Regions from separate parts of the Methylobacterium endophyticum genome, predicted to be linked through region 2. Evidence: riboswitches for the same ligand, from Rfam matches in the RefSeq annotation. Region 2 holds a riboswitch; the other holds the start of a gene.

Region 1 (14,868 bases), on a different contig from region 2:
CTCGGCACCGTCCGCATGATTCTTGCCGCGCTGAAGGAGCGCGACATCGAGGCGCGCGGCGCCGGCAAGGAGCAGATCGGCGAGGAGGACATCCTCTCGCTGCTCCAGAAGATGATCAAGCAGCGCACCGAGACCGCGACCGTCTACGAGCAGGGCGGCCGGCCCGAGCTCGCCGAGACCGAGCGCGCGGAAGCCGCCATCGTCGCCGGCTTCCTGCCGCAGCAGATGGACGAGGCCGAGACCAAGGCCGCCATCGACGCGGCCATCGCCGAGACCGGCGCCGCCGGCCCGAAGGACATGGGCAAGGTCATCGCCGTGCTGAAGGGGAAGTTCGCCGGCCGCATGGATTTCGGCAAAGCCAGCGGGCTGGTGAAGGCGGCCCTCGCCGGCGGCTGACGCGCTCCGGCCACGGATGCGACGGGCATCCGTGGTTCTGCACGCAATCCCGAGGCCGATTCGGGCGAACGCGGAGAGGCGGGACTCCGGGTCGCCCGGCGCGGTATAGTCGGCGGTCAGACGTCGCCGCAGGTCCGTCGTGCGCTACCCGCCCCACATCCTCGAAGAGATCCGCACGCGCCTGCCGGCCTCCGACGTGATCGGCCGCCGCGTCCGGCTGAAGAAGGCGGGCCGCGAGTGGCGCGGACTGTCGCCGTTCAATTCCGAGAAGACGCCGTCCTTCTACGTGAACGACCAGAAGCAGTTCTACCACTGCTTCTCCTCAGGCAAGCACGGCGACGTCTTCACCTTCCTGATGGAGACGGAGGGCTTGAGCTTCCCCGAGGCCGTCGAGCGGCTCGCCGGAGAGGCCGGCGTCTCGCTGCCGGCGCCCTCCGCCGACACGCGGGCCATGGAGAGCAAGCGGCGCGGCGCCATCGAGGTCATGGAGATGGCGGCCGTCTTCTTCGAGGATCAGCTGCGCGGATCCGCCGGGGCGGCGGCGCGCGCCTATCTCGACAAGCGCGGGCTCGGGCCCGAGGTCCAGGCGCGCTTCCGCATGGGCTACGCGCCGCCCGGCCGCTACACCCTGCGCGACCATCTCGCCGCCAAGGACGTCGAGAAGGAGCTGATGGGCGAGCTCGGCCTGCTGGTGTCGGGCGAGGACATCGCCGTCCCCTATGACCGCTTCCGCGACCGCGTCATCTTCCCGATCTGCGACATCCGCGGCCGCGTCATCGCCTTCGGCGGCCGGGCCATGCAGGCGGATGCGAAGGCCAAGTACCTGAACTCGCCCGAGACGCCGCTCTTCCATAAGGGGCTGGGGCTCTACAACATCCATCAGGCCCGCAAGGCCGCGCATGAGCGCGGGACGATCGTCGCCGTCGAGGGCTATGTCGACACCATCGCCATGACGCTGGCGGGGCATCCGAACACGGTCGCCTCCCTCGGCACGGCGCTCACCGAGGAGCAGCTCGCGCTGCTCTGGCGCCATGCCGACGAGCCGATCCTCTGCTTCGACGGCGACAAGGCCGGGCAGCGCGCCGCCTACAAGGCGCTGGACGTGGCGCTGCCGATGCTGGAGCCCGGTAAGTCGCTGCGCTTCGCGCTCCTGCCCGGGGGCCAGGACCCGGACGATCTCCTGCGCTCCGGCGGCTCTTCGGCCGTGAGCAAGGTGCTGGAGGCGGCAAAGCCCCTCGTGGAGCTGCTCTGGACCCGCGCCCTCGAGACCGGATCGGCGGATACGCCCGAGCGCCGCGCCGGGCTCGCGCGCGGGATCCGGGACACGGTCGCCGTGATTCGCGACGAGACCGTGCGGCGCTACTACCGCGACGAGATCGAGGAACGGCTGCGTGGTCTGTCCCCGCGCGCGGCTGCCATGCGTGGCGGTACGGGCGGGGAGGGGGCTTTCCGGCGGCGGCCGAGGCCCGGCGATCCGCCGCCGTCGCCCCGGCTGACGGGGGGGCCGAGCCCGCTGCTCGCGCGCTCCTCCGGCTTCTCGGGCACCGGCAACGTGCGCGAGGCGATGATCGTCGCGAGCCTCCTCGCCCATCCCGATCTCCTCGGCGCGCAGGAGGAGGTGCTGGCCGAACTCGATTTCGAGGATGCCGACGCCGTGGCGCTGCGCTCCTTCCTGCTCGACCGCGCCGCCGAGGGCGACGAAGGGGTGGCGGAGGTTCTGGAGACGCGCCTCGTCCGGGTCGGGCTCGACGGAGCGGCCGCCCGCCTCGCCGCCAGGGTGCGGCCCGGCGACCGCTGGGCGCTCGATCCCTTCGCCGACCCCCTGCGATTGGATGACGCGTTGAGGCAGGCCGTGATCTTGCACCGTAAGGCGGGCGCGCTAAATAGCGAACTCAAGCAGGCCGAGCGGGCATTGGTCGAAGAGGAAACCGAGGCCAATTTCGCGTGGCTCTGCGACGTCAAGGAGCGCTTGGCGGTGATCGCCGGAGCCGAGACCGACGCGGGCTTGCCTGAGTCGACCGACTCGACCAACGACTGAAGCTCGTGCAAAGGCCGGGAGCGGGGTAGCGCGACGGTTACGCGTGCCCGCGTGGTTAACAGTCGGTCAAGCGTCTCGCTTGCATACCGAGGGACAGGAACGGCGCGAGCGGCCCGCTGGGCGGCGACGCGCCAACGGCATTTGCGGCTTCGGGGAAGCGGGTCCCCGTTTCGCCGCCACGAAACAATAGGCTGAGCATGGCGACGAAGGCAACTGAACGGGACGATGCGGACACCGCTCCGGAGCAGCAGACGGATGGCCCGCTGCTCGACCTGACGGATGCCTCGGTCAAGCGGATGGTGAAGCTCGCCAAGAAGCGCGGCTACATCACCTATGAGGAGGTCAACGAGGTCCTGCCGGAGGGGCAGTCGGATCCCGACCAGCTCGAGGACGTGCTCGCCCAGCTCTCCGAGATGGGCATCAACGTCGTCGAGGCCGAGGAGACCGACGAGAACGCCTCCGAGCGTCCGGCGAACGCCGAGGGCGCGGACGACGAGGAAGGCGGCGAGGGGACCGAGGTGGCCGAGGTCGCCCCGGCCCGCGCGGTCGCCGTGCGCGAGACCACCGCCAAGGAGCCCACCGACCGTACCGACGACCCGGTGCGCATGTATCTGCGCGAGATGGGCTCGGTGGAGCTGCTCTCCCGCGAGGGCGAGATCGCCATCGCCAAGCGCATCGAGGCCGGGCGCGAGGCGATGATCGCGGGCCTGTGCGAGAGCCCGCTGACCTTCCAGGCCATCATCATCTGGCGCGACGAGCTGGTGGAGGGCAAGGTCCTCCTGCGCGACATCATCGATCTCGAGGCCACCTATGCGGGCCCCGATGCCAAGAACGCGCCCCAGGTCGCCGCCGACGGCGAGGAATCCGAGGAGGGCGACGAGGCCGAGCCGGCCGCGCCCGAGGGCGGCGACGACGACGACGACATGGAGAACAACGTCTCGCTCGCGGCCATGGAGGCCGAGATCAAGCCGCGCGTGCTCGAGACCTTCGACGCCATCGCCAACAACTACCGCAAGCTGCGCAAGCTCCAGAACGAGGATTCCGACCTCAAGGCGGCCGGTGGCCAGCCGGTGGCCGGCGGCGAGCGCAAGCAGGGCGACCTCAAGGACATCGTCGTCGGCGAGGTGAAGTCGCTGTCGCTCAACAACAACCGCATCGAGGCGCTGGTCGAGCAGCTCTACGACATCAACAAGCGCCTCATCTCCCACGAGGGGCGGCTGATGCGCTACGCCGAGAGCCATGGTGTCGCCCGCGACGAGTTCCTGCGCCACTACCAGGGCTGGGAGCTCGACCCGAACTGGATGGCCCGCGTCGGCACCCTCGGCGGCAAGGGCTGGAAGAACCTCGTCGAGAAGGGCTCAGGAGAGGTCGCGCGCCTGCGCGAGCAGATCCTGACGCTCGCCTCCGAGACCGGCCTCCAGATCGGCGAGTACCGCAAGATCGTCAACATGGTCCAGAAGGGCGAGCGCGAAGCCCGTCAGGCCAAGAAGGAGATGATCGAGGCCAATCTCCGGCTCGTGATCTCCATCGCCAAGAAGTACACCAACCGCGGCTTGCAGTTCCTGGACCTGATCCAGGAGGGCAATATCGGCCTGATGAAGGCCGTCGACAAGTTCGAGTACCGGCGCGGCTACAAGTTCTCGACCTACGCGACCTGGTGGATCCGGCAGGCCATCACCCGCTCCATCGCCGACCAGGCCCGCACCATCCGCATCCCGGTGCACATGATCGAGACGATCAACAAGATCGTCCGTACCTCGCGCCAGATGCTGCACGAGATCGGCCGCGAGCCGACCCCGGAGGAGCTGGCCGAGAAGCTGGCCATGCCTTTGGAGAAGGTCCGGAAGGTCCTCAAGATCGCCAAGGAGCCGATTTCCCTGGAGACGCCCATCGGCGACGAGGAGGATTCGCATCTCGGCGACTTCATCGAGGACAAGAACGTCGTCCTGCCCATCGACGCGGCGATCCAGAGCAATCTGCGCGAGACGACGACGCGCGTTCTCGCCTCGCTGACGCCGCGCGAGGAGCGTGTGCTGCGCATGCGCTTCGGCATCGGCATGAACACCGACCACACCCTCGAGGAGGTCGGCCAGCAATTCTCGGTGACGCGCGAGCGCATCCGCCAGATCGAGGCGAAGGCGCTGCGCAAGCTCAAGCATCCCTCGCGCAGCCGCAAGCTGAGGAGCTTCCTCGACAACTGAGATGACGCGGCCGGCCCGAATCCGGACCGGCCGCAACCGTTCTCTGTGTCCTGGCCGTCGGACTCCATCGCGATACTCTCGAGGCGGCCGGGCGATGTCTCGCGCTCCATGGCGCACCCGGTCCGTTCGTGGCGTTGTCCGCCGGTCGCCGTTCGGTTGCCGGCATTGCTTTCGGCCCGCCGCGACGTCCGGTCGGAACATAAGTGGAACGCCTGCGGAGAATCGGCTACCGTCGAACGACTCGACCGAAATCGTCCCCGGAGGCCGCCGCTCGTCACGATCCTCATCGTCCCGATCCTTGCCTCCCGGTTCCCCGCACCCATCTTGGCCATATGCTCCACAGAGGCTCAAAAACGCCCCAGCCTCCGACCGCCGACGCCGACGGCTCGGAGGCCGACGACGTTCCCTTCGGGCTGCTTCAGGAATGCGTCGCGATCCGCGACTGGATGCTGAGCGAGGGCGTTCGCCTGGAGAAGGCGGACGACCTGCTGGCCGGGCTCGCGGAGCGGCTGAACCGGGTCGACGTGCCGGTCGACCGGGCGAGCACCGCCATCGACACCCTGCATTCGGAATATTCCGGCGTCGGCCGGTTCTGGACCCGCGAGGGCGGCACCACCGTGCGGCTGTTTCCGCATGGCGAAGCCTCCGACAGGGCCTATCGCGAGAGCCCGTTCTTCACGGTCCACGAGACGGGGCAGTGGCTGATCCTCGACCTCGCGGAGACCCCGGACGATACCTATGCGGTCATCCCGGAGCTGAAGGCCGGCGGCTACACGCATTACATCGTCGCGCCGGTGATCTTCACCCACGGCAACAAGAACGGCATCACCTTCGCCACCCGCGCCGAGGACGGATTCCGCGACGAGGACATCGCCATCCTGCGCTTCATCATGCCGACGCTGGCGGCGGTGATGGAGATGCGCATCGTCAACAAGCAGCTCGACCATGTGCTGCGCATCTATGTCGGCGACGAGCCGCACAAGGCGATCCTCTCCGGCGCGATCCGCCGGGGGCATGTCCAGCGCATCCGCTCGGCGATCTTCTTCGCCGACATGCGCGACTACACCCGCACCACCGCCGTGATGACGCCGGAGGAGGCGGTGGACCTCCTGAACATCTTCTTCGACTGCCTCGTCCCGGCGATCGAGCGGGAGGGCGGCGAGGTGCTGAAATATCTCGGCGACGGACTGCTCGCGATTTTCCGCGAGACCGGGGATGATCTCGGCGGCGCCGCCAAGGGCGCGCTGACGGCGGCGCAGGCCGCCCTCGCGGCGCTGGACGAGGCGAACGAGCTCGGCCGCTTCGAGTCGCCGGTGGCAGCGGGCATCGCCCTCCATCACGGGGAGGCCGCCTACGGCAATGTCGGCTCGGGGGCGCGGCTCGACTTCACCGTCATCGGCCGCGACGTGAACCTCGCGAGCCGGCTGGCGCAGCTCAACCGGCGGCTCGGCGAGCCGCTGCTGATGTCGAAGCCCTTCGTGGACTTCCTCTGGGACGACCCGGAGCCGCTGGGCGAGCACATGCTCGACGGGTTCGACGAGGCGATCGGCGTCTTCCGGCCGGCGCGCCGGCCGAAGAAGGGCGCGCGCCGGCCGCGTCCCGGCGCCGGCTCCGGGGTTGACCGGGTGCCCGCTTAGGGCCACATCTCTGCGTGTTCCAGGGAGATCCCCGACAAGGGGCTGAGAAACCGCTGGGCGCGACGGTCTTGTCGCGCGGCGCGGAAATCCTTCGAACCTGATCCGGTTCACACCGGCGTAGGGATTGGACCGGGGCCGTTCGAGGCCCGCAGCATCCTCGAAGAGGGCTGAAGGAACCGATCCCTGCGGGCCACCGCGGAGGAGTTCCTTGGTTTCCGTCGATTTTCCCGGCACCGGCGGCCCGATCGGGCTGCGCCGCGTCTCCGCCTCGACCGCCCCCCGATCCGCGCTGCCGCAGCGGGCGGACGTGGTCGTGATCGGCGCGGGGCTGATCGGCCTGTCCGTGGCGTGGACGCTCGCCGGGCGGGGCCTGTCCGTGGCCGTGATCGAGCGCGAGAGCGTGGGGGCAGGCGCCAGCCTCGCGGCGACGGGGATGCTCGCGCCGGCCGCCGAGCACGAGCCGGGCTCCGACCTGCTGCTGCCGCTCGCCATCGAAAGCCTGCACCGCTGGCCGGCGTTTCGCGATGCGCTTCAGGCGGCCTCCGGCATCGGCATCGACTATCGCGAGGACGGCACCCTGGTGCTCGCCATCGGGCGCGACGAGGTCGAGCGGCTGCGCTTCCGCCACGATCTCCAGCGCCGCTCCGGCGTCGCGGCGGAGTGGCTGAGCGGGGAGGCCGTGCGCCGGCGCGAGCCGATGCTGCGGCCCTCCGTCACCGCCGGCATCCTCTGCCCGCTCGATCATCAGGTCGATCCGCGCCTGGTGATGGCGGCTCTCGACGCCGCCTGCCGCTCGGCGGGCGTCGCGGTGGTCGAGGGCTGTGCGGTCGAGGGGCTCGATTGGGCGGGAGGCCGGGTCTGCGGCGTGCGTACCGCTTCCGGCCCGGTGGCCGCCGGGATCGTGATTGTCGCCTCGGGAGCCTGGAGCGGCGAGGGTGGTCTGCTACCGGAGCATCTGGCGCTGCCGGTGCGTCCCCTCAGGGGCCAATCGCTGGCGCTGCGCACCACGCGGCACACGGGAACGCTCACGGGCATGGTCTGGACCGAGCAGGTCCATATCGCTCCGAAATCGGACGGGCATCTCATCGTCGGCGCCACGGTGGAGGATTGCGGCTTCCGGCCGGGCGTCACCGCCGGCGGCCTCTACGCTCTGCTCGAAGGCGCGCGACGGGTGCTGCCGGGCATCGAGGAGATGGAGGTGGAGGCCGTGTGGAGCGGCTACCGGCCGACCTCCGACGACGACGCCCCGATCATCGAGGCGCTGGCGCCCGGTCTCGTCGCCGCCACCGGGCATCACCGCAACGGCTATCTGCTGGCACCGATCACCGCCGATGCGGTCGCCGAGCTCGTCACCACGGGCGCGCTGCCGGACATGGCGAGACCCTTCTCACGCGCCCGTTTCGGCGGGCAGGGGAGCTTGAGGGCATCGGCATGAAGCTCACCGTCAACGGCGCCCCCCGCGAGAGCGAGGCCGCCGATATCGAAGCCCTGTTCCGCATCGAGGCCGAGGAGACCGGCATCGAGAGCCCACAGGGCATCGCCATCGCGCTCAACGGGCGCGTCGTCCGCCGCAGGGACTGGCCGCAGACGCCGGTGAGCGAGGGCGACCGCATCGAGATCGTGCGCGCCATGCAGGGAGGTTGAGAGCCATGAACGACACCGTCACGCCCCTTCGCGCTCCGGACGACGACGCCCTCGTCATCGCCGGCATCCGCTTGTCCTCGCGGTTGTTCATCGGCACCGCCGGCTATCCGAGCCAGGCGATCATGCGCGATGCGGTCGCCGCCTCCGGCGCCGAGGTCGTCACCGCCTCGATCCGCCGGGTCTCGCTCCAGGGCCACGGCTCGGACACCGTGCAGATGCTGAAGGGCAGGCGCTTCCTGCCCAACACAGCCGGCTGCGAGACGGCGCGCGACGCGATCATGACCGCCGAGCTCGCCCGCGAGGCCCTCGACACCACCTGGATCAAGGTCGAGGTCATCGGCGACCGCGAGACGCTCTATCCCGACGCCGCCGAGCTGATCGCCGCCTGCCGGCATCTCGTGGACGACGGCTTCACCGTGCTGCCCTATTGCAATGATGACCCCATCGTCTGCCAGCGGCTCGCCGATATCGGCTGCGCGGCGGTGATGCCCATGGGCTCGCTGATCGGCTCGGGCATGGGCGTCGCCAACCCGGCCAATCTCGAGCTGATCTGCCGCCGCGCCGAGGTGCCGGTGATCGTCGATGCCGGCATAGGCACGGCTTCCGATGCGGTCATCGCCATGGAGCTCGGCGCCTCCGGCTGCCTGCTCAACACGGCGGTGGCCAAGGCCGACGATCCGGTGCGGATGGCCCGCGCCATGCGCCACGCGGTGGAGGCGGGACGCCACGCCCATCTCGCCGGGCGCATCCCGCGACGGGGCCGGGCCGAGCCGTCGAGCCCGCAGCTCGGGCTGGTGGGATCGTGAGGCTGCCCTCGCCGCTGCTCGTCGTCACCGATCGGCACGCGGGGAAGGCCGATCTCGTGGACACCCTGCGCGCGGTGCTCGATGCCGGCGCGCGCTGGATCTGGTTCCGCGACAAGGACATGGAGCCCGCCCGGCGCCTCGCGCTCGGGGAGGCCGTGGCGGTCTGCGTCCGGCATGCCGGCGGCAGGCTGACGGTCGGCGGCGACACGGAGCTCGCGGTGGCGCTCGGCGCCGACGGGGTCCATCTCCCCGGCGGGTCGGGTGCGCCCGCCGTCGAGGCCGCGCGCCGCCTGTTGCCGGAAGCAGCCCTCGTCGGCATCTCAGCGCATGGTCCCTCGGACATCGCGGCGGCCGCCGCCGCAGGTGCGGATTACGCGACGCTCAGCCCCGTCTTCGAGACCGCGAGCAAGCCGGGCTACGGTCCGGCCCTCGGGGTCGAGGGCCTGCGCGCCGCTTCGGCTCTCGGCCTTCCGGTGATCGCGCTCGGGGGAATCACCTCTGGGACCATCGCGCCCTGCATGGCGGCGGGCGCGGCTGGCGTCGCGGTGATGGGCGAGCTGATGCGGGCGGCCGACCCGAAAGCCACGGCCCGCGCCTGCCTCGCCGCCCTCGAGGGTCGGCCGGCCGATTAATACGGTTTCCGGTCGATGCGTTCGGCCCCGTCCGGCTCCCCTCTCCCCCCTGCGGGAGAGGGTGGCCCGCGAAGCGGGTCGGGTGAGGGGAGCGACAGTGCCGGATAGCGCGCGCTCCCCTCTCCCGACCCTCGCTGACGCGAGGCCCACCCTCCCCCGCAAAGGGGGGAGGGAGACACGCGTGGCCGAACGCATCACGGAGAACCGGGACCCACTTCTCCTGGATAGACTCTAACGAAGCGCGTCCCGCAGGTCGTCCAGGATCGCCCGGACCTGCGCTTCCGCGTGCGGGACGCCCTGGCCGGTGTCGATGACGTAATCGGCGCGGGCGCGCTTCTCCGCGTCGGGGATCTGCCGGGCGAGGATCGCGTCGAGGAGCGCCGGGCTCATGCCGTCCCGCGACAACACGCGCGCCCGCTGGACCTCGGCGGGGGCGCTGACCACGGCGACCCTGTCGCAGTCCCTGTCGCTGCCGGTCTCGTAGAGCAAAGGGATGTCCAGCACGACCACGGGGGTCTCTCCGTGCTCCGCGAGGAAGCGCCGGCGCGTCTCGCCGACGCGCGGATGGACGATGGCGTCGAGTTCGGCGAGCTTGTCCGGGTCGGCGGTGACGACGGCGCGCAGCGCGCTCCGGTCCACCGCGCCGTCCGGCGCGAGCACCCCCGGAAAGGCCGCATCCAGCAGCCCCGCCACCTCGCCGCCGGCCCGGTAGAGATCGGCCACGGCCGCATCCGCGTCGTGGACCGGAACCCCGAGGTCGCGGAAGATCGCGGCCGTCGTGGACTTGCCCATGCCGATGGAGCCGGTGAGCCCGAGGATCAGGGGGGAGGGGCGGGGCGGCATCGGCCGGCGCTCAGGATCGTAAGGTTGCAAGCACCGCCCGGCGCAGGGCGTCGGTCACGGCGGGCCGCACGCCGAACCACGCCTCGAAGCCCGGAACGGCCTGATGCAGCAGCATGCCGAGCCCGTCCGCGGTGCGCAGGCCGAGCGCCCTGGCGCGCGCGAGCAGGGCCGTCTCCAAGGGGGCGTAGACGACGTCGGCCACCACCGCCTCGCCGGGCAGCGGCGCGATGTCGAGATCGAGGGGCGCCTGCCCGGTCATCCCCAGAGGCGTAGTGTTGACGAGATAGGTCGTTTCCGGGAGCAGGGCGCCGATCCCGTCCCAGCCGATCGGCCGGATGCGCGCGGGATCGATGGCGGCAAGCTCCCGGCCGCGCTCCAGGTTGCGGTTGGCGACGAGGACGGTGCCGATGCCGGCATCGAGCAGCGCCACCGCCACCGCCCGCGCCGTGCCCCCGGCCCCCAGCACCACCGCCTGCCCGGAGAGGGGGGCGTCGGGCGCGAGCCCCTTGCTCTCGCGCAGGTTCGCGATGAAGCCGGCCGCATCGGTGTTGTCGCCACGGACGCGGCCGTCCTCGGAGACGACGAGGGTGTTCACGGCGCCGATGCGCCGGGCGGTCTCGCTCAGGTCGTCGGCGAGCCGGAAGGCGGCCTCCTTGTGCGGGATCGTGACGTTGCCGCCGGCATGGCGACCCTCCCGTAGGCCCGCGAAGAAAGCGGGGAAATCGGCGGGCGCCACGTCGATCCGCTCGTAGCTGCCCTCGATCCCGTGCTCCGCGAGCCAGTGCCCGTGGATGACGGGGGAGCGCGAATGGGCGATCGGATGCCCGACGACGAAGGCCCGCTTCACCGCAGGGGTCTCTACCTCTTCGTGCCGCATTTTCTTCGCTCAAAAATGCTCTAGCGCGCCGGGCCGTAGGGCGGGCGCGGAATCGCCTTGTGGGCCGCGCGCAAGGCCGCCGACCAGCGCTCGCGCAGGTCGTGAAAGTAAGGGTCGCCCGCCTCGATGCGGTGGTCGACCTCGAGGGTCAGCGCGTTGCGGCGCGCCACGGCGATGTCGATGGGCAGCCCCACCCCGAGATTCGAGCGCATGGTCGAATCCATCGAGACGAGCCCGACCTTCAGGGCCTCGTAGAGGTCGGTCTCGAACTTCACCGCGCGGTCGAGGATCGGCTTGCCGTATTTGTGCTCGCCGATCTGGAGATAGGGTGCGTCCTTGCTGCACTCGATGAAGTTGCCGGCCGAATAGATCAGGAACAGCCGCATGGGCTCGTCGCCGATCTGGCCACCGAACAGGAAGCTGACCTCGAAGCGCAGGTTGGCCGCCTCGAAACCGGGCCGCTCTATGGAGCGGACCTGGCGGATGGCGCGGCCCACGGTCTGCGCCGCCTGGAACATGGTCGTCGCCTCGACGAGCTTCTGCGGAGGGCCCCCCTCCGGCCCCTCGACGCCCTCGGCGAGCAGGCTGAGCACCGACTGCGTCACAGAGAGGTTGCCGGCGGAGGCGAGCATCATCACGCGCTCGCCCGGCACCGAGAAGTTGTGGAGCTTGCGATAGGTGGAGATGTCGTCGAGCCCGGCATTGGTGCGGGTGTCGGCGATCATCAGGAGCCCGTCCTCGACGAGGACTCCGACGCAGTAGGTCATGACGTCTGCTTTCCTGGCGGCGGGCTCGGCGGGAGGCGAGGTTCCCTAGCGCGAACCAGCATCCGCCGCGCTCGAAACCGCTCCCGCGATCCGCTGGCGGATCACTGTTGCGTGGCGGTCTGTGCTTGCTCCACCCGCAGCGTCACGTCCAGCGTTTCGGTGCCTCCGCCGGTGCGGCTTCCCCGGATCGGCGCGGCGCCGAGATAGTCGAGCCCCGCCGCGACGCGGATATAGGCTTCCGTGGTGGCACATTCGTGGACCGGGTCGAACCCGACCCAGCCAAGATCGGGCACCAGCGCCTCGGCCCAGCCGTGGCCGGCCTCGTGCTCGGCCTCTCCGTCCTCCCGGCGGTGGTAGCCGGACACGTAGCGCGCCGGGATGCCGATATGGCGCGCGGCGGCGATGAAGACATGGGCGATGTCCTGGCAGACGCCCTGCTTGGCCTCGAAGGCCCTCGCGGCATCGGTCGCGGTGCTCGCCGGGCCGCCGACGAAGGCCATGTGCCCGTGCACCGCCGAGAGCAGGCGGTGGAGACAGGGCAGGGGGGCGCGGTCGCCCGCCTCCGCCACGCCGAGGGCGAATTCCTGGATGCCGGTGCTCGGCAGCGTCAGGTCGCTCTCGCGCAGGTAGAACAGGTCCGGCAGGCGCTCGACGGCGCCGCGCACGATGCCGTGGGTCTCGTTGGTGTCGACCTCGCCGGTCACGCGGATGACCAGCGCGTCCGAGGCCACGTCCGGCGTGAACCAGTGGACCACGTTGCCGAACCCGTCCTCGCGCTCGGTCAGCCGCCCGTCCACGGAGGGCTCGATCCGCCAGCGGCGGACATACTGCCCGTCATGGTCGCGCGGCGTCAGCCGCAGCACCTGGATCAGGCCGCGGGCCGGCTGCTCGTAGGAATAGATCGTCTCGTGAACGACGCGGATGCGCATGGGCGGCCCCGATTCGCGGCGGGTGTCAGACCGGATGTGTCAGACCAGATACTGCGTCGCGATCGCTTCGCCGACTCGATTGTTCTCCGCGATGAAGGCTTCCACGAACTCGTGCAGCCCCGACAGGAAGATGCGGTCGATGTCCTCGCTCTCCAGCCGCGCGAGCAGGTTGCTGGCTAGCCGCTGGCTCGGGCCCCGGCGCCCGTAGGCGTCTGCGATCAGGTCGAGATGCTCCACGAGCACGCCGTAGCAGTTCGCGAAGGAGCGCGGCATCTGCCGGTTGAGGATGAGGAGGTCCGCCACCAGCAGCGGCTTCACGCTCTCCCGGTAGACCCAGTGATAGGCGTTGAAGGCCGAGACCTCGCGCAGGATCGTCGTCCACTGGAAGTAGTCGAGGCTGCCGCCGACCTTCTCGGTGTCCGGCAGCAGGATCTGGTACTTCACGTCGAGGATGCGCGCGGTGTTGTCGGCCCGCTCGATCGCCGTGCCGAGGCGCGTGAACCAGTAGGTGTCGTTCCGCAGCATCGTCCGGTAGGCCGAGCCGTCGAAGGTGAGGGAGATGCCCTTCACCCAGTCGAGGAAGCGGGAGAACTCCTCGCGGTTGAGGTCGCGGCCCTCGTAGTTGCGCAGCTCCAGCCAGGCGCCGTTGATCGTGTCCCACATCTCGGTGGTGAGCGCCGTGCGCACGCTGCGGGCGTTCTCGCGGGCGGTCTCGATGCAGGAGCGGATCGAGGAGACGTTGTGCGGGCTGAAGGCGAGGAAGTTGCAGACCGTATCGGCGTTGACCGCGTCGTAATGCTGCTTGAACACCGTCTCGTCGCCGGCCGAGGCCAGCGCCGAATCCCACTCGTTGGTCTCGCCGCCGCCGTAGCTCGTCGGCAGCGAGGCGAGACGATGGGCGGCATCGAGGATGCGCGCGACGAACTCGGCCCGCTCGACGTAGCGTGAGAGCCAGTAGAGGTTGTCTGCGGTCCGGGAGAGCATGGGCTTCCGTGGTCTGGTCTGGCCGGCTCGAGCGCCGGGAGAAATGGATCGCGGTGTTCGGGAGGCGTCGGCGCCGTCAGGCGTCGAGCACCCAGGTGTCCTTGGTGCCGCCGCCCTGGCTGGAATTGACCACGAGGGAGCCCTCCTTCAGCGCCACGCGGGTCAGGCCGCCCGGCACGATGCGGATCTGGTCGGCCCCGCAGAGGACGAAGGGCCGCAGGTCGACATGGCGGGGGGCGACCCCCGAGGCGACGAAGGTCGGGCAGGTCGAGAGCGAGAGGGTCGGCTGCGCGATGAAGCCGTCCGGCGCGTGGCGGATGCGGCGCCCGAACTCCTCGATCTCGCGCTTGGTGGCGTGCGGGCCGACGAGCATACCGTAGCCGCCCGAGCCGTTGACCTCCTTCACCACGAGCTCCCCGAGATTGTCCATCACGTAGGAGAAGGCTTCCTTCTCGCGGCAGCGATAGGTCGGCACGTTCTTGAGGATCGGCTCCTCGCCGGTGAAGAACTTCACGATCTCCGGCATGTAGCTGTAGACTGCCTTGTCGTCCGACACGCCGGTGCCGACGGCGTTGGCGAGGGTGACGTTGCCGCGCTCGTAGGCGTTCATGATCCCCGGCACGCCGAGCACCGAATCCGGCTTGAACACCAGTGGATCGAGGAAGTCGTCGTCGAGCCGGCGGTAGACCACGTCGACCCGGCGCGGGCCTTCGGTGGTGCGCATGTAGAGCACGTCGTCCTTGGTGAAGAGGTCGGACGCCTCCACGAGGTCGACGCCGAGCTTGTCCGCCAGGAACGAGTGCTCGTAGAAGGCCGAGTTGTAGCGCCCCGGTGTCAGCAGCGCGACGGTGGGGTCGCGGGTCGCGGTGCTCGGGGCGAGGCTGCGGAGCGTGGCGAGCAGCGCGTCCGGGTAGTTCTCGACCGGCGCGACCCGGTGGCGCGAAAAGAGGTCCGGGAAGAGGCGCAGCATCACCTCGCGGTTCTCGAGCATGTAGGACACCCCCGACGGGATGCGGGCGTTGTCCTCCAGCACGAAGAAGTCGTTCTCGCCGGTGCGCACGATGTCGATGCCGGCGATGTGGACGTAGAGGTTGTGCGGCACCCTGAAGGCGCG
Region 2 (14,868 bases):
GTACGACGTCGGCGTCGACGCGCAGGGCTTCGTTCCCGTGCGGCTCGAGACGATCCTGGTCTCGCGGCGCGGCGGCGCGCGTGCGGCGCAACCGGCGGCGGAACCAACGGCCTAGCGACGCCGTTCTCGGACCGATCGACACTCGAAGCCGGCTCTTCCGCCCGCACCCGTCCGCGTCTCCGCACGGTGTCCCATGCGCATCCGAACGATCTCCGCCCTTTCCGCCGCCGTCCTCCTGGCCGGCCTGTCGCCCGCGCTGGCCCTGCCGGGCTGCCTCGACGCGCAACGCAAGGTCGACGAGGCCGGCGCCCTGCGCTTCCAGGCGCGCCAGGAAGCCCGCATCGGCGATCACGACCGGGTCTGCGACACCTTGGACGAGGTCGGCGACCGCTACCACGAGGCCCGCGATGCCTTCGACGACTGTGGAGCGGGCGTCGTCGCCATCGATCTGCGCAGCGAGCTGCGCAATCTCCGCATCGCGAAGAAAGTGAATCGTTGCGACTGAGCGGGTGCGCCCGCACACATTCGCCCGGCAAAAGGCAGGGCATCACCTCTTCGAGCGCGGCGGTGAGCCGAACCGCGCAAGCCAAGGTTTACCGCGATGACCAGCCACGCCAAGACCGCCGCCGATCTCCTGCCCGCCACCGGCCCGTCCTTCGCCGCGGCGCTCTGCGGGTTCCTCAGCACCACCGTCGCCGCGACGATGGTGCTGGTCCTGCTCAGCAGCGTCTGACGCCAGTTTCTACGGCGCGACCGACCAGAAGCGCCGCCGCGACAGCAGCATGTCGGGGGAGCCGACACCGGGCGGCACGGGTGTCGCCGCCACGCAGGGCTTCTCCGGCCGCGTCGGCGCCGGCGCCGTCATCGGAAGGGGCGCCGCCGGCCTCAGGCCGAGGGCGGTCTGAACCCCCGGATCGCGCGCGGCGGCGATGGTCGCGATCGCCGCGATCAGCGCCCCGGCCACAAGCCCTAGTAGAAAGTTCATCATCCTCGCGGATTCCCGGGGACAGTCCGCAGCCCGCCGCTCGGGGGCTGTGCTCGCTGCGCAAACAGGCGTCAATGCGGCGGTTCTCGATCACCATGTCTTAAAGACCTGCATGCGACATCTCCCGCACGCCCCGCGAGCTGCCGGCGGGAGAGGGAGTGCCCGTGCCATGAGAAGTGCCGCCAACGCCTACGCCCGCGCGGCCCACAGCGCGCTCTCCCCGCGTGAGGCCGAGTCGGCGGTGCTCATCAAGGCGGCCCAGCAGCTCCAGGCGATCAAGGACGACTGGGCGAATCAGGCCGACGGCCTCAACCGGGCGCTGGGATTCAACCAGAAGGTCTGGACGATCATCGCCGGCGCCGCCGCCGAGCCCGACAGCCCGCTCCCGGCCGAGATCAAGCGCGGCGTCGCCGACCTGTCGATCTTCGTCTTCCGCCGCATGGTGGACACCATGGTCGAGCCGAGCGCCGACAAGCTCGGTGCGCTCATCTCCATCAACCAGAACCTCGCCGCCGGCCTCAGCGCCCGCGCCGCCTGAGGGTCTTTTCCGCGCCGGTCCGGATCGCGCTGCGGGGCGGCGCGTTCGAGGATCTGCATATCGCTCGGAAACACTGTGGAATGCCGGGCGAGCGGCGGCCTTCGGGCTGGGCACATCGACATGCATGGCGATTCCTCGCTGCCTGCGTCGGCGATCTGCGATCCTTTTCCACATGCCGGCCAGCACCATGCGGCCGCGTCCGGTTCGGCCGTCCCGCTCGAAAGGGGACAGCCGGCGGCGCGGCCTCATCGGGTCCGGGTCACGGTCGTTGCGGAGGCGCCTCGGGGGCGCCTGGCTCAGGCGATCCGGTCGACCGGCGTCTGGATCACCGGGGCGACGGGGGCGGCGCGGGCGGCATTCGCCTCCGCGTAGGCGCGATTCTTCAGGACCGTGACGGAGGGCAGCTGCACCACTACGTCACCGCTCGCCGGATCGACGACCTGGTAGACGAGGGTCTTGGCCTCCGGGTCGCGCACGAACTGCGTCTTGTAATCGGTCTCGGCCCGCGCCGCGCGCTCGGGCTTGGCGTCGGCGCTGATGTCGAGGGTGACGGCCGGATCGAGCTTCTGCTCGGGGCCTTGCGCCTCGCGCGCCGCCGGGCGAGCGGGCGGGCTCGGGGTGGTATCGACCGTCACGGGCGCGGCTGCCCGCTCCACCGGCCGGATGGGAGCAATCTCGCTCATCGCTAAACTCCTCGCGGATGAGACACATGCCAGCATTCAACGGGTACCGCGTTAGCGAGACCTTAACGGCGCGCGCAACGTCCCGGAGAACGTGAACGAAGCGTTGCCGGAAACGCAAAATTCCAAACATTCCACGCGGCGTTGCGCCACGATCGAATCTCGTCTTCCTGCTCGGGGGGAGGGCACCCAGCGGCCGGATCGCCCCGACGACGGAATGCCACTGACATGACTCTTTCCCTCCGGGCGGCGGCGCTCGCCGTCCTCGCGCTCGGCGCGATGGCCGAGTCCGCGATCGCGGGCGAGCCGCTCGCGCGCCACCGCTGCGAGATCCTCTCGCGGCTCACCCGGATCCACGAGGCCGGGCCGCGCGACACCTCGTACGATCGCTTCATCGCCGTGGAGCTGCATGGCCGCCCGCAGAGCTACGTCCAGTGCATCTTCCTGCCGTCGGATACGCGGATGCTGTGCGAGGCGTCGTCCGGGGCCTACCGATTCCGGCCCGAGGATGGCCTGCGCCTGCGCCAATCCGAGGAGTCGATCGCCGCGCTCAAGGCGCTGGGATTCGTGCGCAAGGACGTGGCCAGGAACTTCGACGAGGCCAAGAACTTCGAGCGGGAGGTCGAGCTCGGCACGCCGCCCGATCTCGGGGCGGTGGCGGACCTGATCCTCGCGGCCCTGAGCCGGGGCTACGCCGCCGAGCCGAACTCGCGGCTCGATATCACCGCCCCGAAGGCGAAGGGCTTCGATGGGCGCTGCAACCCGCTTGCCGCCCTGAAATAGAACTTGCCGCCCTGGAATAGAAAAGGCCCGCCGCAGGGGTATCCCGCGGCGGGCCTTCGCGATCGGCGTCGAAATCCAGTCTACTCGGCGGCGTCGACGTAGAGCTTGCCGCCCTCCGCCAGGAACTCCTCCGACTTCGCCTTCATCCCGGCCTCGCGCTCGGCGCTCGACATGACGGGGGCGGTGTGGATGACCTCGCCGGCCTCCTCCATCGCCAGCACCTCGGCGCGCAGGTCCTGCGTGATCTTCATCGAGCAGAACTTCGGCCCGCACATCGAGCAGAAATGCGCGACCTTGTGGGCGTCCTTGGGCAGGGTCTCGTCGTGGTAGCTGCGCGCCGTGTCGGGATCGAGCGACAGGTTGAACTGATCCTCCCAGCGGAAGTCGAAGCGGGCACGAGAGAGGGCGTCGTCGCGTAGCTGCGCGGCCGGGTGGCCCTTGGCGAGGTCGGCGGCGTGGGCGGCGATCTTGTAGGTGATGACGCCGGTCTTCACGTCGTCGCGGTTCGGCAGGCCTAGATGCTCCTTCGGCGTGACGTAGCAGAGCATCGCCGTGCCGAACCAGCCGATCATCGCCGCGCCGATGCCGGAGGTGATGTGGTCGTAGCCCGGCGCGATGTCGGTGGTCAGCGGGCCGAGGGTATAGAAGGGCGCCTCGCCGCATTCGCGGAGCTGCTTCTCCATGTTGACCTTGATCTTGTGCATCGGCACGTGGCCGGGGCCCTCGATCATCACTTGGCAGCCCTTGTCCCAGGCGACCTTGGTGAGCTCGCCCAGCGTCTCGAGCTCGCCGAACTGGGCGGCGTCGTTGGCGTCCGCGATGGAGCCCGGACGCAGGCCGTCGCCCAGCGAGAACGACACGTCGTAGGCCCGCATGATGTCGCAGATCTCGTCGAACCGCTCGTAGAGGAACGATTCGCGGTGCCCGGCGAGGCACCAGCGCGCCATGATCGAGCCGCCGCGCGAGACGATACCGGTAACGCGCCGCGCGGTCAGCGGGACATAGGCGAGGCGCACGCCCGCGTGGATGGTGAAGTAGTCGATGCCCTGCTCGGCCTGCTCGATGAGCGTGTCCTTGAAGACCTCCCAGTCGAGCTTGAGCGGATCGCCGCCGACCTTCTCCAGCGCCTGGTAGATCGGCACGGTGCCGATCGGGACGGGGGAGTTGCGCACGATCCAGGAGCGGATGTTGTGGATGTTGCGGCCCGTCGACAGGTCCATGACCGTGTCGGCGCCCCAGCGGATCGACCAGACCAGTTTTTCCACTTCATCCGCAGCCGACGATGTGACCGCCGAGTTGCCGATATTGGCGTTGATCTTCACCAGGAAGTTGCGGCCGATGGCCATCGGCTCGACTTCGGTGTGGTTGATGTTGGCCGGGATGATGGCCCGGCCGCGCGCGATCTCGTCGCGCACGAATTCGGGGGTGACGAAGGCCGGCACCGAGGCTCCGAAGCTGTCGCCGTCGGCGAGCTTGGCCTCGGCCTGCTCCAGCATCGCCTCGCGGCAGAGATTCTCGCGGTGGGCGACGTAGATCATCTCCTCGGTGACGATGCCGGCGCGGGCGAACTCGTACTGCGTCACCATCTGGCCGGGGGCGGCCTTGCGGATGATGCGCTCGGCGGGGCAGGGGGCGACGAGCTTGTCGGCCGCCGCGAACCCGTTGTCCTCGGGCTTCACCGCGCGGGGCTGGATGGCCGCGTAGCCGCGCTTGGCGATCCAGGGCTCGCGCACGCCGGGCAGGCCGGTGTTGAGGTCGATCCGGGCATCCGTCTCGGTATAGGGGCCGGAGGGGTCGTAGACGCGGACCGGCGGCTCCTTCGGGTCGGTCAGCAGGATCTCGCGGTAGGGGACGCGCACGTCCTCGCGGCCGGCGACCGTGGCGTAGACCTTGCGCGAGCCGGTCACGGGGCCGGTGGTCACGGTTTCGGGGCTTCCTTTCGGAAGGTCTTTGGGCAGGACGGGTGCGTTCATCGGGATCTCTCCTGGCGTTGGAGCAACCCGGATCTCGTCGCAGGGCGGAATGGGCGCGGATGCCTTATGGAGGCGTTGCCGCAGGTTCCCGTCCCTCCGCCGGTATGAGCCGGATCAGGTTCAAGGGTCGGGGCGGCGCGCCCTATCTCAGCCCCCGGTCTCGGGGCCCCCCTCGGAACGGTTCGAATCTGTCGAGGTATACCAATCTTGTCAATGCCGGGCGGCAGCCTGAACGAGGGAGAGGCATGGGACGGCGCGCGCGGCGCTGGAGCGCGGAGGACGAGGGCGGGGGCGGCGCATCGGATGCCGCGCTCGTGGTCTGCCCGCTCTGCGAGAGGCCGATTCCGCTAAGTTCCCGTTCCAGCCTCCATCACCTCACGCCCAAACTGAAGGGCGGCAGCCATGGCGGCACGGTGCGGCTGCACCAGATCTGCCATTCCGCCATCCATGCCCGCTACAGCGAGGCCGAGATCGCCCGGCGCCTGTCGGACGTGGAGGCCCTGCGCGCCGATTCGGAGATCGCGCGATTCGTCGCCTGGGTGCGCACCAAGCCCGACGATTTCCACGCCGCCACCCGAATGACGCGGGCCCGCAAGGAGGGCCGCCGACGCCCCTGAAGCCGGGGGGGGGGGCGCTGGTTAAGCGATCCTAAAGGAGCCGCATTTACCGTGCGAAACCGGTCTGCGGCCGTGGCGACGACGATGCCCGGCCGGCTGGGACGCGGTTCAAGACAGGTCAGATGGGCAGAGCACGCGCCGGACGGGACGAGCCGAACTTCGACGTGCCGGAAGGCCGTGCGGGCGCGCGCGGCGATCTCGACCTGCGGCTGTCGCGCGCCGACCGCGCCGGAGGCGGCGGCCAGAAAAGCCCGCAGACGAGAAGCGACGTGCCGAAGCGTGCGAACGGAACCGGTGCCCAGCGTTCCCGCGGCGGCGGCGGACGCGGTTCCTCGGGGGGAGGGCGGCGTCGGCGCTCGTTCCTCGGCCGCCTCGTCTACGGGGGCGTCGTGCTCGGCCTGTGGGTGCTGATCGGGGTCGCCGGCCTGATCGCCTATCACGCCTCGCAACTGCCGCCGATCGACCAGCTCGCCGTCCCGAAGCGGCCGCCGAACATCGCGATCCTGGCGAGCGACGGCTCGCTGCTCGCCAATCGCGGCGAGACCGGCGGCCGGGTGGTCGGCATCAAGGAATTGCCGCCCTATCTGCCGCGCGCCTTCGTCGCCATCGAGGACCGGCGCTTCTACAGCCACTGGGGCGTCGATCCGGTGGGCATCGCCCGCGCGGTGGCGCAGAACATCACCCGGCGCGGCGTCTCGCAGGGCGGCTCGACCCTGACGCAGCAGCTCGCCAAGAATCTTTTTCTGACTCCGGAAAGGTCGGCTTCGCGAAAAATCCAGGAAGCGATCCTGGCGCTCTGGCTGGAGCACACCTATTCGAAGGACGAGATCCTCGAACTCTACCTCAACCGGGTCTATTTCGGCGCGGGCGCTTACGGCGTCGAGGCGGCGGCGCAGCGCTATTTCGGAAAGCCGGCAAAGAACGTCTCGCTGGCGGAGGCCGCCATGCTCGGCGGTCTCGTGCAGGCGCCCTCGCGGCTCGCGCCGAACCGCAACCTGCCGGCGGCGCAGGCGCGCGCGGCGCAGGTGCTCGCGGCGATGCAGGAGCTCGGCTTCGCCAAGCCCCAGGACGTGAAGGTCGCCCTGGCCCAGCCGGCCCGGACGGCGAGCACGCGCGGCGGCGGCTCGGCCAACTACGTGGCCGATCTCGTCATGGACGTGCTCGACGATTTCGTCGGCAAGTTCGAGAGCGACATCGCCGTGCAGACCACGGTCGATCCCGCGCTCCAGGCCGCCGCCGAGAAGGCGCTCGTCGACGAGCTCAACGCCAAGGGCGGCAAGTACAATGTCGGGCAGGGCGCGCTGGTCTCGATGCGGCCGGACGGCGCCATCCGGGCCCTGATCGGCGGCCGCGACTACGCGCAGAGCCAGTTCAACCGGGCGACGACCGCCAAGCGCCAGCCGGGCTCGTCCTTCAAGCCCTTCGTCTATCTCGCCGCCGTCGAGCGCGGCGCGACGCCCGACACCGTGCGCGAGGACGCGCCGATCAAGCTCGGCAACTGGCAGCCCGAGAACTATTCCCACCAATACGAGGGCGCGGTCACGCTGCGCACCGCGCTCGCGCTGTCGCTGAACACGGTGGCGGTGCGCCTCGGCCAGGAGGTCGGGCCGAAAGCCGTGGTGCAGACGGCCCAGCGCCTCGGCATCTCCTCCGCCCTCCAGGCGAACGGCTCCATCGCGCTCGGCACCTCGGAGGTGACGCCGCTGGAGATGGTCGGCGCCTATGGGGCCTTCGCCAACGGCGGCACCGGGGTGATCCCCTACGTCATCGCCTCGGTGAAGGGCCCGGACGGCAAGCTCCTCTACAAGCGCGCCGACAGCAGCCTCGGCCGCGTGATCGACCCGAACGCGGTCGGCATGATGAACGCCATGATGCACGAGACCTTCGTGATCGGCACGGCCAAGAAGGGCGACATCCCCGGCTGGGACCTCGCGGGCAAGACCGGCACCAGCCAGGATTTCCGCGACGCCTGGTTCATCGGCTACTCGGGCAGCCTCGTCACCGGAATCTGGCTCGGCAACGACGACGGCGAGCCGACGAAGAAGGCGTCGGGCGGCAATCTGCCCGTCGAGATCTGGAGAAACTACATGGGCGTGGCGCTGAAAGGTCAGACGCCCGTGCCGCTGCCCGGCCTCAACCGCTGGCGCAAGCCGCCGGAGACCACCGCCTCCGTGTCGAGCGGCCAGACGCCCGGCGGCCTCCTCGGGGCGCTGCTCGGCGATCCGCAGCCGGCGCCGCGCCAGGCCCAGGCCCCGTCGCAGCGGCCGCGGCAGCCGGCGGCCGAGGACAAGAACTTCCTCGAGAAGCTCTTCGGCCTCTGAGGGGTCCCCCGCGCCGGACAGCGCGGGCGTCATCCGATCTTAACCATGTCCGGTAGCGGGGCGCTCACCTATGCGACCTTAAGCTGCGCGGCACGAGGTGGCCGGACACAGGGTTCATGCTCTCAGCCTGGAAGGACGCCGTCGCGACGCACCTGCACGACCGGGCCTCCCGCCTGATCGCGTGCATCGGGCTGTTCGTGACGCTCGGCCTCTGCCTGCTCGGCGTCTACCTCATCCTCGCCCTGCGCGACGCGGCGTGGCGGCAGGCGGAGCTCGGCGCCACCAACATGCTCGGCGTCATCGAGCAGGCGGTGGCGCGCAACGTCGAGATGTACGACCTCTCGCTGCGTGCCGTGGCGGAGGAGGCCAGGACGCCGATCTTCGGCGATCTGCCTCCGCCGATCCGCCGCCTCGCGCTCTTCGACAGGTCGAGCACGGCCGCCGGGCTCGGCACCATCCTGATCGTCGACGCGGAGGGCCGGGTCGAGCTCTCCTCTATCGCCGGCACGCCCTCGACCGTCTCCCTCGCCGATCTGCCGGAGTTTCTCGGCCACAAGGCGAACCCGGATCTCGGGCTGGTCATGGGGGTCCCGAGGACCTCGCGCGTCAGCGGGCGGCAGGTGGTGCCCATGAGCCGGCGCATCGTCAGCCCCGGCGGCGCCTTCACCGGCATCGTCAGCGGCGCGATCCGGCTCGATTATCTCCAGACCCTGTTCGCCCGGCTCACCATCGCCTCGGGCAGCGCGCTCAACCTGTTCCTCGCGGACGGGACGCTGCTGGCCCGCTCCCCCTACAAGCCGGAGAATATCGGCCGGAGCATCGCCGCCGGCGAGCCCTATCGCCGCTTCCAGACGGAGCGGCGCGGCCTGTTCGTGTCGAACTCCGCCATCGACGGTGTCGAGCGCCTCTACGCCTTCGCGCATATCGACGGCTTTCCGCTGATCGTCGACGTGGCGGTCGGCGTCGACAGCATCACCGCCGTCTGGCGGCCCAAGGCGGTCATGATCGGCACGCTCATGGCGGGCCTGATCCTGATGACGCTCAGCCTGACATGGCTGTTGCACCGCGAGATCGTCCGTCGCGCCGCCGCCGAAGCCTCGTCCCGCACCGCCAACGCCGAGCTCGCGGCGCTGGCGCGCACGGACAGCCTGACCGGACTGCCGAACAGGCGCCGCTACGACGAGGTCTTCGCCGCCGAGTGGAGACGCGCGGTCCGCACAGGAGCCTCGCTCTCCCTGCTGCTGCTCGATACCGACCACTTCAAGCGGTTCAACGACCATTTCGGCCATCATGTCGGCGACGGCGTGCTCCAGGCCGTCGCCGCCTGCCTGCGCGATCTCCTCGATCCCCGCGACGCGATCGCCTGCCGGATCGGAGGCGAGGAGTTCGCGGTGATCCTGCCCTGCACGGGCGAGGCCGAGGCACGGGCCTGCGCGGAGCGGATCCGCCGCGCGGTGGTCGGCTTGCAGATCCCGCACGCGCCCGAGGTCGGCGGCGTCGCGACGATCAGCGTCGGCGTCGCCCATGCCGCTCCCTCGTCCGAGGCCGTGATCGAGCACCTCTTCGCCCAGGCGGACGCCGCCCTCTACGAGGCCAAGCGCGCGGGCCGCAACCGCGTCCGGGTCGGCGCGCAGGCGGCGTCTGCGCGTCCGGCCGCGCTCAGCGCCTGAGCGCGTCGGGCAGGGCTGCTCAGAGCATCGGCAGCGTCGCCGGCCGCCGGCCGCGCGGGAACTGCGCGTCGATCGCCGCGATCTCTTCCTCGCCGAGCACGAGGGCCCCCGTCGAGGCGTTCTCGACGGCGCGGGCCGCCCGGCCGGTCTTGGGCACCGTGAAGGTGTGGTCGAGCCGCGTGAGGAAGGCCAGGGCCACCGCATAGGGGGTGGTGCCGTGGTCTCGCGCGATGGCCGCGAGCACCTGGCCGCCGGGGCTGCGGGGGCTCGGGAAATCGCCGCTGCCGAAGGGCGAGTAGCCCACCATCGCGACGCCGTTCCTCTGGCACCAGGGCAGCACCGCGTGCTCGATGGCGCGTTCGCCGAGATGGTAGAGCACCTGGTTGCAGGCGATGCGGTACGGCCCCGCGATGCGCAGCGCCTCGTCGAGTTCCGGCACGTCGAAGTTGCTCACGCCCCAGGCGAGGATCTTGCCGTCGCGGCGCAGGTCCTCGAACCCGGCGATGGTCTCCTCCAGCGGATGGCTGCTGGGCCAATGCAGCAGGAAGCAGTCGAGCCGGTCGGTGCCGAGCTGGCGGAGCGACTGCTCGCAGGCTCGCACGGTGCCCCGGCGGGTGGCGTTCGACGGCACTACCTTGGAGACGAGATAGACCTCCTCGCGCATCCCCGCGATCGCCTCGCCGACGATGGCCTCGGCCTCTCCGTACATCTCGGCGGTGTCGATATGGGTCATGCCGGCGTCGATCCCGGCGCGCAGCGCCGCCACCGCCTCGCCACGGCTCGCGCCGTCGATCCGCCACGTCCCCTGGCCGATCACCGGCACGCGCATCCCTGTCGCGCCGAAGCCGCGCATCCTCATGGCTGTCCTCTGCGGGGCATCGCATATCCTTCGTTGGGCGGGGGCGCCTTATTCGCGCCATCATACGGGAATGACCAATGGCGATGGCACCCCTCTCAGGGCCTGTTTCGAGACCAGGGACGCGCCGTGTTCAGCCTCGCCCCGATTCCGCGTGACGTGAAGCGGACAATTCCCCCGGCGGCGCGGGGCGCCGCCTGATGCTGCCGCAGCACCGCTGGTTCTGGGTCGCCCTCCTGCTCGCCTGCGGCGGGGCCGGGCTCCTCTACAACATCATCTTCGCCGCCGGCGCCACGCCGGTGGCCGGGCTGGTCTATGGCCTGGCCGTGGGCGGGGCGGGCCTCGCCTTCGACCGGGGGCTAATCCTCGCCGGGCTCCAGACCCGCATGCGGCGGCTGCCGGCGATGCTCTACGTGCCGGCGGCGGAGCTCGCCTACGTGCTGATGATCGCGCTCGGCATCGCGCTGGGCGGTCTCCTGGTCTGGACCTTCGGCCTCACGGACGACACCCTGTCGAACGCCGTCAGGATCACGCCGCGGGTGCTGGCCTATTCGCTGGCGGTCTCGGCGCTGCTCGTCTTCGTGGTGCGGATGCGCGATCTCATCGGCGGCGAGGTCTTCGTGAACTTCCTCGTCGGCCGCTACCACCAGCCGGTGATGGAGGAGCGCATCTTCCTGTTCCTCGACGTGGTCGGCTCCACCGCCTTCGCGGAAACCCACGGGGACCTCCGGGCGCAGGCCTATCTCGGCGCGGTCTTCGCCACGCTCGCCGACCCGGTGCGCCGCAACGCCGGATCGACGGACGACTATATCGGCGACATGGCGATGATCACCTGGCCGATGGAGCGCGGCCTCAAGAACGCCCGCTGCGTGTCCTGCGTGTTCGATGTACTCGACCGGATCGAGGCGGAGGCGGAGGCGTGGCAGGCCCGCTTCGGCACCGTCCCGCGCCTGCGCGCGGCGCTCCACGGCGGATCGGTGGTGACGGCGGAAGTCGGCGTCGACCGGCACAAGATCGCCTATTTCGGCGATGCCGTGAATGCGACCGCCCGGATCGAGAGCCTGTGCCGCCCGCTCGACGCGTCGATCCTCATCTCCGACGACCTGCTGGCGCGCCTCGACCGGCTGCCGCCGGGCATCCGCGCCCTGTCGCTGGGGGCGCACAGGGTGCGCGGCCGGGGACAGCCCCTGTCGGTATCGCGCCTGGAGCGCGAGGGCAGCACGGCGCTTCCCCTGCCGGGGCGGGACGTACCCGTCGCGCCGCCCGCGCCGCCCCTGCGCAGCGGGGCGGTCCGGCGGTGAGCGCCCGGCACCCGCAGACGCCGCGCCCGAGGACGTGGCGGACGGTTCTGCGGCTGGCGTTGCAGTTGGGCTTTCCGCTCGTGGGGATCGTCGTGATCGCGCGCGCGGCGGTGGCGTCCATCGGCGGCGAGATCGCGCCGGCCCGTTTCGCCCTCGGCCTGCTGCTGATCGTACTGACGGTCAGCGCCCGGCTGGTGCCGGGGCGTTAGGACCCGTCGGGCGCTTTCGGAAGCGCCATGTCCGGATGGAGAACCGGGACGCTTCTCCTGGACGCACTCCGGCTCAGAGACCGGCGGCGCGCTTCAGCGCCTCGTTGATCCGGTCCTGCCAGCCCGGACCGTCCTTCTGGAAATGCTCCAGCACGGCGCTGTCGAGACGCAGCGTCACGCTCTCGCGGGCGCCGGGCACGGCGGCCTGGAGCTTCGGCGCGGCGGGGGCCGGAGCGGCCGGCCGGCTGGTCGCGGCCCGGAAGGCGGCCTCCGCGGCCTGGCGGGCGTCGCCGCCGGTGCGGCGGGGGCGGTCGAAGGGAGCCATCGCGCGCCTCAGGACCGCTTGCGCTTCTTCGGGGCGGCGGCGGCCGCCTCGGCGGCCTTCAGGGCCTTGGCCTCCTCCTCGGCGGCCTCCTTGGCGAGGCGCAGCGCGCGCAGGCGCACGGTGCGCTCGTCGATGGCGCGCAACGCGGCGTGATGTTCGGCCATGGCCTGGGCGCCTTCCTTCGCCATGCGGTCGGCGCGCTCCGCGCGTTCGGCGGCTCGCGTCTGGGCGTCGGCGTCCTGGCTCATCGGGTTCCTTTCTGACGGCTGCGCCGAGGAGGCGCGGGCGGCTGCTGCCGCGGCCGTTATTCGTTCGCGATACCGGTCTCGACGCGGGATATGGGGAGCGCGGGCCGGGATTGCACGCCTCGCGGCTCCGTCGAGGGGGCGCGACGGCGCGGGCGCGCCCCTCCTTACCACGCCGGCCCCGGAAAGGCAGACGTTTCTCGCCCCCCGTCCTCAGCCGATCGCCGGGCCGGATCTACCGGCCGGGGCTGAAGCGCATCGGCACCGTGACAGAGAGGCTCGGCTGCGTGATGCCGGCCGGCGCCGCCGGCAGGCTGCCCCGCACGGCCGCCAGCGCCGCGCTGTCGATGGCGCCGACGCCGCTGCTGCCGGCGAGCCCCGCGCTGAGCACCTGTCCGCCGCGCGAGACGGTGAAGCGCACCGTGGCGACGCCCCCCGAGGTGCCGGCGGCGGCGTTGCGGTTCATGCGCCCGTGGATGGCGGAGGCGATCATGCCCTTCCACTGCGCCATGGCGTTCGGGTCGTTGCCGCGCGCCGCCTGCCCGCTGCCGCTCTGGCGCGAGGTCGCAGCCTGAGAGCGCTCGGAGCTGCCGGCGCTCTCAGCGGCCCGGACGCGGGCGTCGCGGGCCGCCTTCAGCTTGGCTTCCCGGCGCTCCTTGAGGATCTTCTCGCGCTGCTCCTCGATCTGCTCGCGGCGCTGCTCCTCGCGGGCGGCCTTCAGCTTGGCCTCCCGGCGCTCCCTGAGCTTCTCGAGATCCGGCTTGACGGGCTTGGGCGGCTCGGGCCTCGCGACGGGCGGCGGCGGAGCCAGCGGCTCGGCCTGCGTCGCGGCGGAGGTGATGACCTGGCTCTCCGGCTCCGTCGGCACGGCCTCCGGAGGCGGCTCGGTGAGCGCCACGGCCGGCGGCGGCTCGACCGCCTCGGGAGGCTTCTCGGCGACCGTTTCCTCGGGTGCGACCTGCGCCGTGGTGTCCGGGGGCCTGGTCGGCTCGGCCTCGGTGGGCTTTTCGGTCGGGACGGTCTCGGTCGGCGCGGGGCTGGCGTCGAGGGTCTCGTTGGGCGTCACCGTCTCGGCGTCGGCCATCTGCGGCGCGAGGTCGATGGAGATCACGTTCTCGCCAGGAGGCGCCGGCGGCGCGAGCCTGTAATAGGCGATCCCGACGAGGGCGCCGGCATGGATCAGCAGGGCGACGAGGAAGGCGGCGACGAGACCGGAAGGCTTGTGCTCGGGCTCGCCCGTCGAAACGAGGGTGCTCATGGGGCTACTGCGCCGCTCCAGCAGCGGGCGCGGCGGGAGCGGCGGCAGGCGCCTTCGCCGGTCCGCCGGGCGACTGCGCGATCAGCGACACCTTGGTGAAGCCGGCCTGCCCCACGAGACCCATGATCTCCATGATCCGGCCGTAGGGAACCTCCTTGTCGCCGCGCACCAGCACGACCTGGCCGGGATCCTCGGCCGCGAAAGCGCGCAGCTTCGGCATCAGGCTCTCGGGCGTGAACACCTCCTTGGCGATGGAGGGGGCGCCGTCCTTGTCGATGGTGACTTCCAGGGGCTTCTTGGCCTGCGCCACCTTGGCGGCGGAGGTCTTCGGAAGCTGCACCGGCACGCCCGTTGTCATGAGCGGCGCCGCGACCATGAAGATGATCAGCAGCACCAGCATCACGTCGACCATCGGCGTGACGTTGATCTCCGACATCGGAACGTCGTCGAGACCGTCCTCGTCGCCGCCGTCGCCGGAGCGGATGGAACCCATCGCCATCGTCGAGCCCTCCTATGGGCCGGCCCGCGCGGGGCCATGGCCGGAAGCGGCCGCGAACCGGCTTCCGAAAGACATTGTCGCCGCGCGGTCCCGCCGGGACCCGCGACCGTTCGGAAGGAGGCGGATTATTCCGCCGCGGCCGCGCGGCTCTGCACGCCGCGATCGCGGGCGAGGCGGTTGCCGAGCGTCGCGATGCTGGACACGAAGGAGCCCTGCACATGGCTGACGTCGCCGGTGAGCTTGTTGTAGGCCATCACGGCGGGGATCGCGACGACGAGGCCGATGGCGGTGGCGAACAGCGCCTCCGCGATGCCCGGCGCCACCACCGCGAGCGAGGTGTCCTGGCTCTTCGCGATGGCCGAGAACGAGTTCATGATGCCCCAGACCGTCCCGAACAGGCCGATGAAGGGCGCCGTCGAGCCGGCGGTGGCGAGCAGCGTCAGGCCGCCGCGCAGGCGCTTCACGTCGACGGCCAGCGCCGCCCGCATGGCGCGCTCGATCCTGTCGCGGCGCTCGGCGCGGGTCTCGGTGGGGTCCTGGTCGCGCCAGGCCTCGAGCCCGGCCTGGGTGATATGGGCCGCGAGCCCCGTCCCCTTCCCGTCGAGGGT

Evidence for each region. Region 2 has a riboswitch for thiamine pyrophosphate ahead of thiC (phosphomethylpyrimidine synthase ThiC). Riboswitches for the same ligand answer to the same signal wherever they lie in the genome.
Region 1: another riboswitch for thiamine pyrophosphate. It lies ahead of thiO (glycine oxidase ThiO); the one in region 2 lies ahead of thiC (phosphomethylpyrimidine synthase ThiC).

The regions. Positions count from the first base shown of each region.
Region 1 covers NZ_JBNHES010000002.1:275,393-290,260, reverse strand. Annotated here, with positions in the region: gene ACP56T_RS03885 (GatB/YqeY domain-containing protein) at 1-396, shown strand, start outside; gene dnaG (DNA primase) at 536-2,434, shown strand; gene rpoD (RNA polymerase sigma factor RpoD) at 2,632-4,635, shown strand; gene ACP56T_RS03870 (adenylate/guanylate cyclase domain-containing protein) at 4,968-6,272, shown strand; TPP riboswitch at 6,285-6,414, shown strand; gene thiO (glycine oxidase ThiO) at 6,481-7,707, shown strand; gene thiS (sulfur carrier protein ThiS) at 7,704-7,916, shown strand; gene thiG (thiazole synthase) at 7,922-8,722, shown strand; gene ACP56T_RS03850 (thiamine phosphate synthase) at 8,719-9,354, shown strand; gene coaE (dephospho-CoA kinase) at 9,586-10,197, opposite strand; gene ACP56T_RS03840 (shikimate dehydrogenase) at 10,208-11,074, opposite strand; gene ACP56T_RS03835 (proteasome-type protease) at 11,095-11,841, opposite strand; gene ACP56T_RS03830 (transglutaminase family protein) at 11,943-12,770, opposite strand; gene ACP56T_RS03825 (alpha-E domain-containing protein) at 12,810-13,754, opposite strand; gene ACP56T_RS03820 (circularly permuted type 2 ATP-grasp protein) at 13,831-14,868, opposite strand, start outside.
Region 2 covers NZ_JBNHES010000001.1:506,745-521,612, reverse strand. Annotated here, with positions in the region: gene ACP56T_RS02520 (metallophosphoesterase) at 1-115, shown strand, start outside; gene ACP56T_RS02515 (hypothetical protein) at 194-505, shown strand; gene ACP56T_RS02510 (hypothetical protein) at 602-733, shown strand; gene ACP56T_RS02505 (hypothetical protein) at 743-985, opposite strand; gene flaF (flagellar biosynthesis regulator FlaF) at 1,155-1,523, shown strand; gene ACP56T_RS02495 (hypothetical protein) at 1,820-2,206, opposite strand; gene ACP56T_RS02490 (hypothetical protein) at 2,432-2,986, shown strand; gene thiC (phosphomethylpyrimidine synthase ThiC) at 3,067-4,959, opposite strand; TPP riboswitch at 5,034-5,142, opposite strand; gene ACP56T_RS02480 (HNH endonuclease family protein) at 5,205-5,576, shown strand; gene ACP56T_RS02475 (transglycosylase domain-containing protein) at 5,699-7,897, shown strand; gene ACP56T_RS02470 (GGDEF domain-containing protein) at 8,014-9,567, shown strand; gene ACP56T_RS02465 (aldo/keto reductase) at 9,587-10,426, opposite strand; gene ACP56T_RS02460 (adenylate/guanylate cyclase domain-containing protein) at 10,624-11,724, shown strand; gene ACP56T_RS02455 (hypothetical protein) at 11,721-11,933, shown strand; gene ACP56T_RS02450 (BrnA antitoxin family protein) at 12,007-12,258, opposite strand; gene ACP56T_RS02445 (hypothetical protein) at 12,267-12,506, opposite strand; gene tolA (cell envelope integrity protein TolA) at 12,739-13,761, opposite strand; gene tolR (protein TolR) at 13,766-14,260, opposite strand; gene ACP56T_RS02430 (MotA/TolQ/ExbB proton channel family protein) at 14,386-14,868, opposite strand, start outside.